2 regions of the Clostridioides sp. LIBA-2809 genome follow, and region 2 is predicted to be linked to the other one. Evidence: riboswitches for the same ligand, from Rfam matches in the RefSeq annotation. Region 2 holds a riboswitch; the other holds the start of a gene.

The links. Region 2 has a riboswitch for lysine ahead of ACTG44_RS08730 (Na+/H+ antiporter NhaC family protein). Riboswitches for the same ligand answer to the same signal wherever they lie in the genome.
Region 1: it holds a riboswitch for lysine, as region 2 does, so the genes downstream of both, ACTG44_RS17985 (aspartate-semialdehyde dehydrogenase) here and ACTG44_RS08730 (Na+/H+ antiporter NhaC family protein) in region 2, are expected to answer to the same signal.

Annotation. Positions count from the first base shown of each region.
Region 1 is NZ_CP197004.1:3,802,451-3,812,175, forward strand. It holds gene tnpB (IS200/IS605 family element RNA-guided endonuclease TnpB) at 1-692, opposite strand, end outside; gene ACTG44_RS17960 (class I SAM-dependent DNA methyltransferase) at 1,447-2,193, opposite strand; gene ACTG44_RS17965 (alpha/beta-type small acid-soluble spore protein) at 2,180-2,425, opposite strand; gene ACTG44_RS17970 (N-acetyldiaminopimelate deacetylase) at 2,556-3,674, opposite strand; gene ACTG44_RS17975 (L-serine ammonia-lyase) at 3,880-5,073, opposite strand; gene dapA (4-hydroxy-tetrahydrodipicolinate synthase) at 5,396-6,277, shown strand; lysine riboswitch at 6,355-6,528, shown strand; gene ACTG44_RS17985 (aspartate-semialdehyde dehydrogenase) at 6,706-7,707, shown strand; gene dapA (4-hydroxy-tetrahydrodipicolinate synthase) at 7,824-8,711, shown strand; gene dapB (4-hydroxy-tetrahydrodipicolinate reductase) at 8,778-9,527, shown strand; gene dapD (2,3,4,5-tetrahydropyridine-2,6-dicarboxylate N-acetyltransferase) at 9,717-9,725, shown strand, end outside.
Region 2 is NZ_CP197004.1:1,822,788-1,826,803, reverse strand. It holds tRNA gene ACTG44_RS08735 (tRNA-Leu) at 531-611, opposite strand; gene ACTG44_RS08730 (Na+/H+ antiporter NhaC family protein) at 721-2,451, opposite strand; lysine riboswitch at 2,588-2,764, opposite strand; gene lplA (lipoate--protein ligase) at 3,024-4,010, shown strand.

The DNA of each region.
Region 1 (9,725 bases), 2.0 Mb from region 2:
TTTCTATTTAAACTACCAATTGTTTTTCTCGATAATTCTCTTTGTAATTTAGCAAGTTTATTTAATGACTTCTGAAGATACTTAGGATTTTCTATAAATTCTCCACAACTTGAGATACAAAACTCTTTAATTCCTAAATCTAAACCTATCTGATTATTAGTATTTTCAAATGCTTCAATATCTATATAAGTACAACATAATGATACATAATATTTACCACTTGGTTCTTTGGATACAGTAGCATTAAGTATTCTCCCTTGAGGTACTTGTTTATCTCTTACTTTAACCATACCAAGTTTAGGTAATTTTATATATTGACTAAAGTACATAATATTTCCATTGGTAAAGTTAGTTCTATATGAAAATCTATTAGTTTTCTTTGATTTAAATTTAGGAAATCCTGCATTTTCTTTAAAGAATTTTTTATATGCGTTTTCTAAATCTTTTAAGGTGTTTTGTAGTGAAAATTTATCAGGTTCTTTAAGCCACTTTAATTCTCTTTTTAAATTGGTCAAATCAGAACTACACTGTTTATAAGTAAAAGTTTCTTTATCGTTTTCATAAACTTCTATTTTTTTAGCAAGATATTTATTATATACAAATCTACAACATCCAAAAGTTTTGTTAATTAACTCTTGCTGTTTTTTATTTGGATACATTCTAAACTTATAGGCTTTTTCCACTACTATCACCTCACTTTAATTGTTTTTTATGATTATTAATATACATATCCGAATAACTTCTATTTTTCATCACCCATTATAATATTAACAAACGTAATTATTTAAAACAATTATTTCGAAGGTTTTATATCTATTTTTAAATAACATATGTAAGAACCGTAAGTCCTAACTTTTATCATTTTTGAGGTTGTCGTTCACATAAGTTCGCTACTTCCTATGCAGTTCTCTTATGAACTTCTTACACTTTCATGCAAGCACAGACTATATCTTATCCTTCGGCATTATCCGTTAAGGTCTACCCACTTCCACTACCAATAGCTTGTAGTGTACTTCCCTCAAGAGGAATAGTCGTTGAAGTTTCTCCTACTTAGGAGCTTACCTGCTGATTGCCCATTTTAAAGTACTTAGGGTTTAACCTTATACCATCTAACCAATTTTTTCTACTTTCGTAACTTTCACACTTAGGTTTATTTCATCCTTATGTTTTAGTTTGGTTAGCTTTAGGGGTTTCCAGCAATTCAAGTAGTATTAGATAGGTTCTATCCTATCTCTACATATAAGTTTCCCTATATGCTGACTATTTTAGCTACTAACTCACGACTAAAGTCACAAGTGTGCGTAGCTATTTTTTAATCAAAAAGTAACAGTTCATAAAACACCATCAATTTGTTTTAATATATAAACCTGTATTTGTTGTATTTTTATATGATATTTATCTTCTATATACAAATATATACAAAATTTTTTTACATACAAAAATATCTTATTTTTTACATACAAAAAATATCCTTTGACTTTCTTCATTAGGTTCATCAAAAGTAAAATCTCCATAAGATTTTATATATTTAAACCCAGATTCTTTAAGCATATCAACTATTTCATCTTCAGTATACGCCCTTTGTTGATGTACTTCTTCAAATCTTTCAAACTTTCCATATTCATCTTTAATAAAAAATGTAAGCTCCATTTCAATTAGATTTTCTTCATCATCAAAGTAATTTTGCCACATATAGGCTATATCTTCTCTATTTTCACCGTACATATTATTTCCTAATATATTGGCTAATTTATAAAATGAGCTTATATCAAATATAAATATTCCATCTTTTTTTAATAATTCATATGTCTTTGAAAATACATTTTCCAAATCATCATCATAGGTTATATAGTTGAATCCATCACAAGCACAAAGCACACAATCTAAATCAGATATTTCAAAATCTAGTTCTGATATATCTTGTTGAAGTAAAACCAATTCTACGCCTTCTTTTTCTGCTTTTTCTCTTGCTACACTAAGCATCTCATCAGATATATCAATGCCAGCTATATCATAATCTTTTTTAGTTAATGGAATTGTAAGATTACCTGTACCACATGCCAATTCCAATATATTTTTTACTTTTACACCTTCACCATCTATTATATCTTCTATATATTTAACCCAGCCTTCATAATCAACTTCATTCATAAGTTCATCGTATACAAACGCAAAATCGCTATATTGACTCATCCTTTTTATTCTGCCCCTCCACAATCTTTTTCAGCCTCTTTTTGCGTGATGTAAGCATACCTCCGATTCTTCCAGCTTCCTTAGCTGTAAGACCTGCCCATCCACGTTCTCCAACTTTGTCCATAAGACCTAGTTCTGAGGCTATCTCATATTTCATTATATCATCATTTGTCAATATTTTAGTATTCTTGCCATTAGTTATCTTCTTTTCTCTTTGCATATTTTCTTTCAAAAAAATCACCCCTTCTTATTTGTATTTTTGTCAATTAAAAGAAATTTATACAAATATGTAAGGGGTATTTATCAATTCACATCTTTTTAAATTTAAGTATCTCTACTTTTTAATATTTATAAATTACTTCTTAATTTATAGCTTCTTTATATTTCAATAATTTTGCATAAACATTCAGTGCATTTACACATATCTTTTCATCAAAATTAAAGTTTATATTATGAAGACCATTTACAAATCCTTTTTCCTCATTTTTTGAACCTAACATAAAAAATAAACCTGGAACTTCTTTTTGATAGTAAGAAAAATCTTCTGATATCATAAGTGGCTCCAATTCCACAACAGTATCATTTCCAACAGCTGATACAAATTCTTGATATAAATCCTTGTCATTTTTAACAGCAATATAATCGTCTATGATATTTATATTAACCTTACAGTTATAAGCTACTTCAAACCCTCTAGCAAGTTCTCTAACTCTAAGTTTCATTTTCTCATACACTTCTGGGCTGAAACATCTCATAGTACCTTCCATCTTTATGTTCTCAGCTATTATATTTCTTCTAGCCCCACCTTCAATTCTACCAATAGTCAACACTGCATTGTCTATTGGGCTTATATTTCTTGATACTATAGTTTGAAGTGAACTTATAAAGTTTGAAGCTATTACTATCCCATCAATCCCATTTTGTGGCATAGCACCGTGCCCACTTTTAGACACTATTTCTATATCAATATCTCCTATTTGAGCCATAAAGTATCCTTCTCTTGTACCAACATAACCTTCAGGTAACTCTGGATATATATGAAGCCCATATATTTCATCAACATTATATTTTCTAAGCACACCTTCATTTATTAAAGCTTTTGCTCCCCCTGGCCCTTCTTCTGCTGGTTGGAATATGAATACTATATTATCATTTAGCTCTTCTTTATTGTCATTTAAATACTCAATTAACCCAAGTAATATAGTAGCATGTCCATCATGACCACATAAATGTTTTACACCCTCTTCGCTATGAAGCCCATCTATATCAGCTCTAAAAGCTATATCTTTTTTAGGTCTTTTACCTTCTATTATACCTACTATACCTGTTTCTAAATAAACTTCATATTTAATTCCCAATTTGTCAAGATAATCTCTTATGTACTTTGAAGTCTTATATTCTTTTCTTCCAATTTCTGCGATTGGGTTTAATGCCTTTCTATGTTTATAAAGTTGCTCTTGTAAATATGATGCCTCTCTCATGTAATCTCCTCCAAATTCTAATTTATTAAAAAATATTTCTATATCTCTCATAATTAAAATATTATATAACAAACTATACTAATTAAAAGTAAAAAATTAAATTTAATATAAAAATATTTTGCATTATTAAATAATTCACCATTAATAATAATTCCCCTGTTTCATAAATCAAAACAGGGGAATTATTAGTTAAAAATTTTATTTTTTAGCAAGAGAAGAAATGTTTAGCAAGTCCACCCTTAGCAGTTTCTTTATACTTATCCATCATGTCTATACCAGTTTCTTTCATTGTTTCAACAACTTGGTCTAAGGAGACAGAATGTGAGCCATCAGTTAATAATGCATAATTAGCTGCATCGTAAGCTCTTTGAGCTGCCATTGCATTTCTTTCTATACATGGAATTTGAACGTATCCATATACAGGGTCACAAGTCATTCCTAGATGATGTTCAAGTGCTATTTCTGCAGCATATTCAATGTGGTCTATAGTACCACCTTTTAAGTATGCTACTGCCGCTGCTGCCATAGAACAAGCTGCACCAACCTCACCTTGACACCCTACCTCTGCTCCAGATATTGATGCATTAGTCTTTATTATATTTCCTATTATCCCAGCTACAAGTAGAGCTTCGATTATTTTTTCGTCATCATACTTATAAAAATCTTGCATTGCAAAGAATATTCCTGGAATTACACCAGCAGAACCACAAGTTGGTGCTGTAACTATTATATTACCAGAAGCATTTTGCTCTGACGCTGCCAGTGCATATGCGTATACAAGCGTTGAGAAATTCTTATCTTTTTGGTATGCATTATAAAATGTACTTGCTCTTCTTTTTAATAATAGTTTACCTGGTATTATCTCATCTGTGCTTAGTCCATCATCAATAGATTTTCTCATAGCATCTTTTATAGTTGTTATATAATCTTTTATGTCTTTTGGTTCACATTCCAACACAAAATCTACTAAAGTCTTATTATTTTCCTTACACCATTTTACTATTTCATCCATAGTATCTAGGTGATATATACTGTTACTTTTGCTATTTCTCTGACCTTCTTCTGCTATAGTTCCTCCACCTACAGAGTATACAGTCCATTCAGCTGTTACATTTCCTTCTTTATCTAAAGCTTCAAACTTCATTCCATTTGGGTGAAAATCTTTTATAATATCTTCTTCCCAAACAATTTCAACTTTTTTAGGTGCTATAGTTTTTTCAATTATATAGTCAGTTAAGTGACCTTTTCCTGTAGCTGCCAAACTACCATATAATATTGCTCTAAAACTTTCTGCATCTGGGTTTTCATTTTTAAATCTTTCTGCTGCTCTTTGTGGCCCCATAGTATGAGAACTTGAAGGCCCACTTCCTATTTTAAAAAGTTCCTTTAAAGTATCCATATTATTCCTCCTAAATTTTCCGTATTATTACTTATTATTAGATTTTACGCACATATTTATTATAACCTAAATATATTAATTATTAGTTATTAAATTCGCATAAAATTTATTTTTTATTTCCATTTTGGTATATTTTATTAAATTAATATGCATATTTTGAGAATAAAACATTTATTTCAAATTTTTGTAATATTAATATAATATAAATATCTTATTTAAACAGTTAAGATATTAACTATACCTATTAAAATTAATTAATTTGTACTATAATTATTATTGTACTTAAAAAATTAAATTTAGATAAAAAAGGAGATTTGATTATATGTTATTTAAAGGTTCTGCTGTTGCTTTAGTTACCCCATTTACAGAGGATAATAATGTCAACTTTGAAAAATTAGGTGAATTAATCGAATACCACATTGAGAATGACACAGATGCACTAGTTGTTTGTGGAACAACAGGTGAGGCAACTACTATGAGTGAATCTGAAATTTTTGCTGTAATAAAATATACAGTTGAAAAAGTTAACAAAAGAATACCTGTTATAGCAGGTACTGGTTCAAACAATACTATGTTGTCTGTTCATATGAGTCAAGAAGCTGAAAAATTAGGAGTGGATGGTCTTTTAATAATAACTCCTTACTATAATAAGACTAATGAAAAAGGTCTTAAACTTCACTTTGAAACAATAGCAAATAGCGTTAAGTTACCAATTATTTTATATAATGTACCTGGAAGAACTAAAGTAAATATAAAGCCATCTGTTGTGGCTGAACTTGCTAAGATAGATAATATAGTTGCTGTAAAAGAAGCTAGTGGAGATTTAGCTCAAGTTGCAGAAATAGCTAAATTAGTACCTAAAGACTTTGCTATATACTCCGGTAACGATGATACTATCTTACCACTATTATCATTAGGTGGAAGTGGTGTTATCTCTGTACTTGCTAACATATGTCCTAAAGAAACACATGATTTAGTAACTAAATTCTTTGAAGGTGATATTGAAGGCTCAAAAAAATTACAACTTGATATGGATGCTTTAATTGCTGCCTTATTTATAGAAGTAAATCCAGTGCCAGTTAAAACTGCCATGAATATTTTAGGTTTTAATGTTGGAGATTTAAGACTTCCTCTAGCTGAAATGGAAGAAACTAATCTAAATGTATTAAAACAAGAAATGACAAATTTTGGATTTAAATTTTAGCAATATTTATATAAATAAGTTGATTTTTTCTTAAATATGTATTATTATTAGAATAATCAAATTTTAATATCCTATTAACCTAGGGTAGAGGTAGCTGTAACTAAGAGTATCCAATAGTAGCTGGCAGGCGTTAATGATTGGAAAAAGGATTTACAGCCGAAGAAAATATTTCTTGCAATTATATTTTCTGGGATTACACATAACATGTGTAATACTGTCACTTATATTATGAGTGATGAGCTACAGGGTTTACTTTGAGTGATAAATTAGACGTACAAAGTATACCTTTGTACGTTTTTTGTATATAATTAAAGTTGTTAATATAATATTAAAGTTTTTGGATATATAAAAATATTAACATATCTTACTTGTATAACTAAAATCAAATAAAATAATGTTTTAATAATTTAAAATTGGGGTGAATTTATATGAAAAAAGTAAATGTAGCGATAGTTGGTGCTACTGGAATGGTAGGTAGAACATTTTTAAAAGTATTAGAAGAAAGAAATTTTCCAATAGAAAATCTATTTTTATTCTCATCTTCTAAATCAGCTGGTTCTAAAGTAGTATTTGGTGGTAAAGAATATATAGTAGAAGAATTGAAGGAAACTTCATTTACTGATAGAGGTATACAAATAGCATTATTCTCTGCTGGAGGAAGTATTAGTGAAAAGTATGCTCCAATAGCAGCATCAAATGGAATCTTAGTAGTAGATAACTCTAGTCACTGGAGAATGGACCCAGATGTACCTTTAGTAGTTCCTGAGGTAAATCCAGAGGCAATAAAAGAACACAAAGGCATAATAGCTAATCCTAACTGCTCTACTATACAAGCTATGGTTCCTCTTAAAGCACTTGATGATAAGTACAAAATTAAGAGAGTAGTATACTCTACTTACCAAGCTGTATCTGGTTCTGGTGTTAAAGGAGTTGAGGATTTAGAGCAAGGAATGAATGGTAATCCTACTGGATTCTACCCTCATCAAATCTCTTACAATTGTCTTCCTCATATAGATTCATTTACTGAAAATGGATATACTAAGGAAGAAATGAAAATGGTAAATGAAACTATGAAAATACTTGATAACTATGACTTAAAAATAACTGCAACTACTGTAAGGGTTCCAGTAAGAAATGGTCACAGTGAATCTATAAATGTTGAATTTAACAATCCATTTGAGTTAGAAGATTTGGTAAAAACACTTGAAGAAGCTCCAGGTGTTGTAGTAGTTGATAATCCTGCTAAGAATGAATATCCAACTGCTGTAGAATTTGACAATAGAGATGAAGTATTTGTTGGAAGAATAAGAAGAGACTTTAGTGTTGATAATGGTGTAAATCTTTGGGTTGTTGCTGATAATATAAGAAAAGGTGCTGCAACTAATGCAATTCAAATAGCTGAAATGGCTTTATCATACGATTTAGTATAATATGCAAAATTGTATAAATATATAATTTTGTAAAATATTAATAATAACACAAAAACAAGCATTAGAAGTAACTGTAATATAAAACACAAAAATAAAAAAGAGGGGATTGATTTTATATGATATTTAAAGGTTCTGCTGTTGCTCTAGTTACACCATTTACAAAGGATAACAAAGTTGATTTTGACAAATTAGGCGAATTGGTTGAATACCAAATAGCTAATGGTACTGATGCTATAGTATCTTGTGGTACTACTGGTGAAGCTAATACTATGACTGATGAAGAACAACTTGCTACTATTAAGTATGTTGTAGAAAAAGTTAATAAAAGAGTTCCTGTTATAGCTGGAAGTGGTTCTAATGATACTATGCACTCAGTTAATCTAAGCCAAGAAGCTGAAAAATTAGGAGTAGATGCTCTATTAATCATAACTCCTTATTACAATAAAGCTAATAAGTCTGGACTTAAACGTCATTTTGAAACAATAGCTAACAGTGTCAAACTTCCAATTATACTTTACAATGTCCCTGGAAGAACTTGTGTAAATATAAGCCCTAGCCTTATAGTTGAACTTGCTAAAATAGATAATATAGTTGCTGTAAAAGAAGCTAGTGGAGACCTAGGACAGGTTGCAGAAATAGCTAGCTTAGTACCAGATGACTTTGCTATCTACTCTGGTAACGATGATACTATACTTCCTTTATTGTCTTTAGGAGGTCAAGGAGTTATATCAGTACTTGCTAATGTTTGCCCTCAAGAAACTCACGATTTAGTAGCCAAATTCTTTGAAGGCGATATAGAAGGTTCTAGAAAATTACAACTTGGTATGGATGCTCTAATCGCAGCTTTATTTATAGAAGTAAATCCTATACCAGTTAAGACTGCAATGAATTTATTAGGATTCAATGTTGGAGATTTAAGATTACCTCTAGCAGAAATGGACCCAGCAAATTTAGAAGTATTAAAGAAAGAATTAGTTAACTTTGGACTAAAAGTTAATGCATAGTAAAAATTGATGCATGGTAAAAAATAAGTTTGGTCAAAAGTTAGCCCTTAATCATAGGAGGAAATTATGTTAAAAGTTATAGCAACTGGTTATGATGGAAAAATGGGTAAGATTTTAGCCGATACTATAAGAGAAGATAGTGAATTAGAATTAGTTTGTGTTGCAGCTAGAGGTATGGATAGCTGTGAAGGTGACCTTAAAATCTATGAAGATATGAGCACTATAGTTGAAAAAGTTGACGTAGTTATAGATTTTTCTCATCACTCTAATTTAGATAATATCTTATCTTATGTTTTAAAAACTAAGACACCTTTAGTAATCGCTACTACTGGATATAATGATGAAGAAATGAACAAAATACATGAAGCGGCTAAAGTTATTCCTGTATTCCAATCATATAATATGTCTCTTGGTGTAAATGTATTAGTAAAATTGGTTAAAGATGCAGCTAAATTATTAGAAGGATTTGATATAGAAATAATAGAAAAACATCACAACAGAAAAGTAGATGCCCCAAGTGGCACAGCTGTTATGATTGCTAACGCTATAAAAGATGTTTTACCAAACGTTGAAAATAATTATGGTAGATATGGTCGTAGTGCGAAAAGACAACCAAACGAAGTTGGTATTCATGCTGTAAGAGGTGGAAACATTGTTGGTGAACATGATGCTCTATTTGCTGGAGATAATGAAGTACTTACAATAAGCCATCAAGCACAATCTCGTGGTATCTTTGCAAGTGGTTCTATAGCTGCTGCTAAATATTTAGTTAAACAAAAACCAGGATTTTATAATATGGACAGCATGTTAGGATAATAACAATAATATAATGAGAATACACAGTATAACTCAAATATATACAATAGATAAATTTATTTGATACTATGCTTATATAATAAAAAATCTGTAAAATAAAATGTAAATAATGAAAAGTAAGTATATACTAAAATTGATAAATAAGTATATAATAAAAGAAATATAATGAAATACAAGGAGAATTAACAAATGGTAAAT
Region 2 (4,016 bases):
TTTATATTATTAACTTTTATACATATATGTTATATATTAATGTAAAATAATATATTTATTTAATTTATTATTAATATGTCATACAAAACACTAAAAGTAAAGTTATATTGTAATTTACTATATTATGTTAAAGATATATTCATACACACAATAGAATCGTTTGCAATTTTATCTTTGTGAAAAATAAGATTTTGAAATAGAGCATTTTTAAATAAAATTAAACTTATTAAACAGATATATTTTTTATAAGTTTATAAAAAACAGATTATATTGTGACTTTAAATTGTTTATTAGAAATACGTTATTATAGATTTTATATTCTTAACAAATGTCTTAAAATTTATATGTAAACACATTTTCAGACAACAAAAAAAAGCACTTAATGTGCTTTTGTATATTTATTAGAAAATATCTTTAGAAATATATTCATATTGTATTTTGGTTTATTTCTCAAAAAATAAAAACGGGATAGCCCACTCCGAAAGCCAGCAACCCCAGTTTTTTTTTCAGCACAACTAAGCACTGTAGAGTGCGGATGAAGGGAGTCGAACCCCCACGCCAATGGCGCTAGATCCTAAGTCTAGTGCGTCTGCCAATTCCGCCACATCCGCTTATCACTCTTTTATTTTACTATATTTCGCTATTATTTTCAATAACTTTTTAAAATTATCTAAAAACTAACAAAACAATGATAATAAAAGGTGAAATTTATTTATATCCTTATTCTGCAAGTTCTATCTCTGCTTCATCAACTTTCTTACCAATTATTTGAATACCCACAAATATCGCAGCTATAGCCACTGGTAATACTATATATATTGGTAATCCAAATCCAGCTGGTATATATCCAAATACAATAGTGATTATTGCTGTAAATATAGCGTATGGCATTTGAGTATTAACGTGGTCTATGTGATTACAACCAGCTCCCATTGAAGAAAGTATTGTTGTATCTGAAATTGGAGAACAATGGTCTCCAAATATTGCACCTGTTAAAACTGCACTTGTACTTACTATTACATAGGACATATCAGGGTTTAATGAGTATGCTAGTGGTATTGCAAGTGGCATAAGTATACCCATAGTTCCATAAGCTGTTCCAGTAGCAAAAGATATTATTGCTCCTAAACCAAATATTAAACTTGGCAATAAGAATGGAGGTAGTGAGCCTGATAATAAGTGTATTAAAAATTTAGCTGTACCTAATTCTTTTATTACTGAACTCAATGACCATGCAAGTATTAATATTACACCAGTAATTACTAAACTTTTCATTCCATCTATCCAGACATCAATTGCTTCTGATACTGTAAAAATCTTTTTTACTACAGCCATTATAATAGCAACTAAACTTGCAACAAGTGCAGATTGGAATAATGCTCTAGATGCATCAGATGCACTAAATGCTTCTTTTATTGCCCCAAAAGAATATGGTGAATTTGTAAATAGTTGTATTAGAGCTTTATCTTCACCTTCCATTATAGATGTATATCCACTATAATAGAATGATGCTAAAGCAACTATTATTAATGTTCCAATTGGAATTATAGCATTCCACACACTCAATTTCACTCCATTTTTTGGAGCTAAATCATCTAATTCTTCTACGCCTTCATCAAGGTCTGTACCAACTTTTCTACTTCTAGATTTTATCTCAGCCTTTCTCATTGGCCCAAATTCTTTTAATAATAATGCTGATATTACAATAAACGCTAATATTAATATATTATAAAATCTAAATGGTATTGTATTTAAAAATATACCAAATGCATCAACATCCACACTTATACTTTCAAAAGCATCATGTATTAAACCAACTTCAAGACCTATCCATGTAGATATTATGGCTAATCCAGCAACTGGTGCTGCTGTAGCATCTATTATAAAGGCTAATTTTTCTCTTGATATTTTCATTTTATCTGCAACAGGTCTCATCATAGGACCTACTATTAATGAATTAGCATAATCATCAAAGAATACTAAAAGACCCAAAAACCATGTTATAAGTTGTGTACCTTTTGCTGATTTCGCTCTTTTGGCAAGTGCTTCAGCTATAGCCTTAGCTCCTCCCATTTTAGCAACAAGATTTATTACTCCTCCAATTGCTAGAACTTGTAGTATTATTCCTGCATTCCATGGGTCTGATAGCGATACCAAAGCTCTGTCCACTAAATCTAAAAATGATTGTATAAGTGTGGCAAACACATTTATACCACTAGCTTTAATTATAAAACTACCAGAAAGAATTCCTATAAGTAAGGAAATTATTACGTTTTTAGTTATAAATGCAAGTATTATAGCAACTAATGGTGGTATTAAAGTTAAAATTCCAAATTTTTCTGCATTAGCTAGTGCAATAGTGTCTATATCTTCCTCCGCAAAAACCATTACGGTTGACATTATGAACATAATTGTCGTCAGAAAAATAATATTAATTTTTTTATTTCTCATATAAATCTCCCTCTCTTTTTAGTTTTGTGAATTGTACAGGGTATTTGATAAAACTAAAAAAGCCTTAAGTGCTAAACACTCAAGGCTTAAAAATTACAATACATCAACAATATTAAAATAAGTATAATATAATTCCTTAAATGATAGCTCACCACAAATAAACCTGTGACAGTTGTACATATTTTCTATGTACCCCCAGCAATATAATCTTAAAGCATCGATTATAAAACTTCGGCAATATCTCCTTTCCTAATAAATCTCTGTGCTTAACTCATTATTAGTACTGATAGATTATTGCGCCTCTACCCTTCTATTCACTTTTATTAAGTATATTTTGAGTATATATTATTTATTTAAACTTTGCAAGGTGGTTTTTAAAAATCCTTTTTATTTTTTACATGAAATTCCATTTTATTCTGATTTTGTTTAATGGACACTTCTATTAACACACGATTATCTTCTTGTTTAAAACTTCTAATTTAAAGGACTTTTCAAGTTATTGTCGAATTATAAAATTAATTGTACTAAGACCAACAAAAAAATTTTATCAATTATATGGAGGAATTACTTTAATGTTATTAATTTACAATGAAAAGACAAACCCTTACTTCAATTTAGCAATGGAAGAGTATCTTCTTAAAAATCTTGACGAAGACTTATTTATTTTATGGAGGAATGAACCTTCTATAATTGTTGGAAAAAATCAAAATACACTTTCTGAAATAAATTTAGAATATATAAAAGAAAATTCTATACCTGTCGTTAGGAGACAATCTGGTGGTGGAGCTGTATTTCACGATTTAGGAAATATAAATTTTACATTCATAGCTTGCAATAATAATAGCTTTAGTGATTTCAGAAGATTCACTCAACCAATAATAGACTTGCTTAAAACATTAGATGTCAACGCTGAATTTTCTGGAAGAAATGACCTTCTTATAGATGGTAAGAAATTTTCTGGAAATGCCCAGTACAACTACAAAAACAAGGTAATGCACCATGGTACGTTGTTATTTTCATCTGAGATAAACGACCTTTCAAAAGCTTTAAAAGTAAAGCCTATAAAATTTGAAGGAAAGGGAATAAAATCTGTAAAATCTCGTGTAACTAATATAAGTGAACATCTAAAATCTAAAATGGATATACTGGAATTTAAAGATGCAATTATGGATTATTTATCTAAAACTAATATTGATAATACTAATTATTGTTTAAGTAAGTATGACATAGAACAAATAGAAAAACTTACTAAATTAAAATATGAAACTTGGGATTGGAACTTTGGTAATTCACCAAAATATACTCTTTCAAATGAGTTAAAATATTCTGGTGGAAATGTTGAGTTTAATCTAAATGTTGATAAAGGCATAATAACAACTATAAAATTTTTTGGAGATTTTTTTGGAAAACGTGATGTTTCATTTGTGGAAGACAAACTTGTTGGCACAAAGCATGAAGAAAATGCTTTAAGAAATGTTTTAAATTCAATTGAAATAAATGATTATTTCTTAGGTGCTGATACTGATATTTTAGTTTCTGGAATCTTAGGTGTTAAATAGAAATAC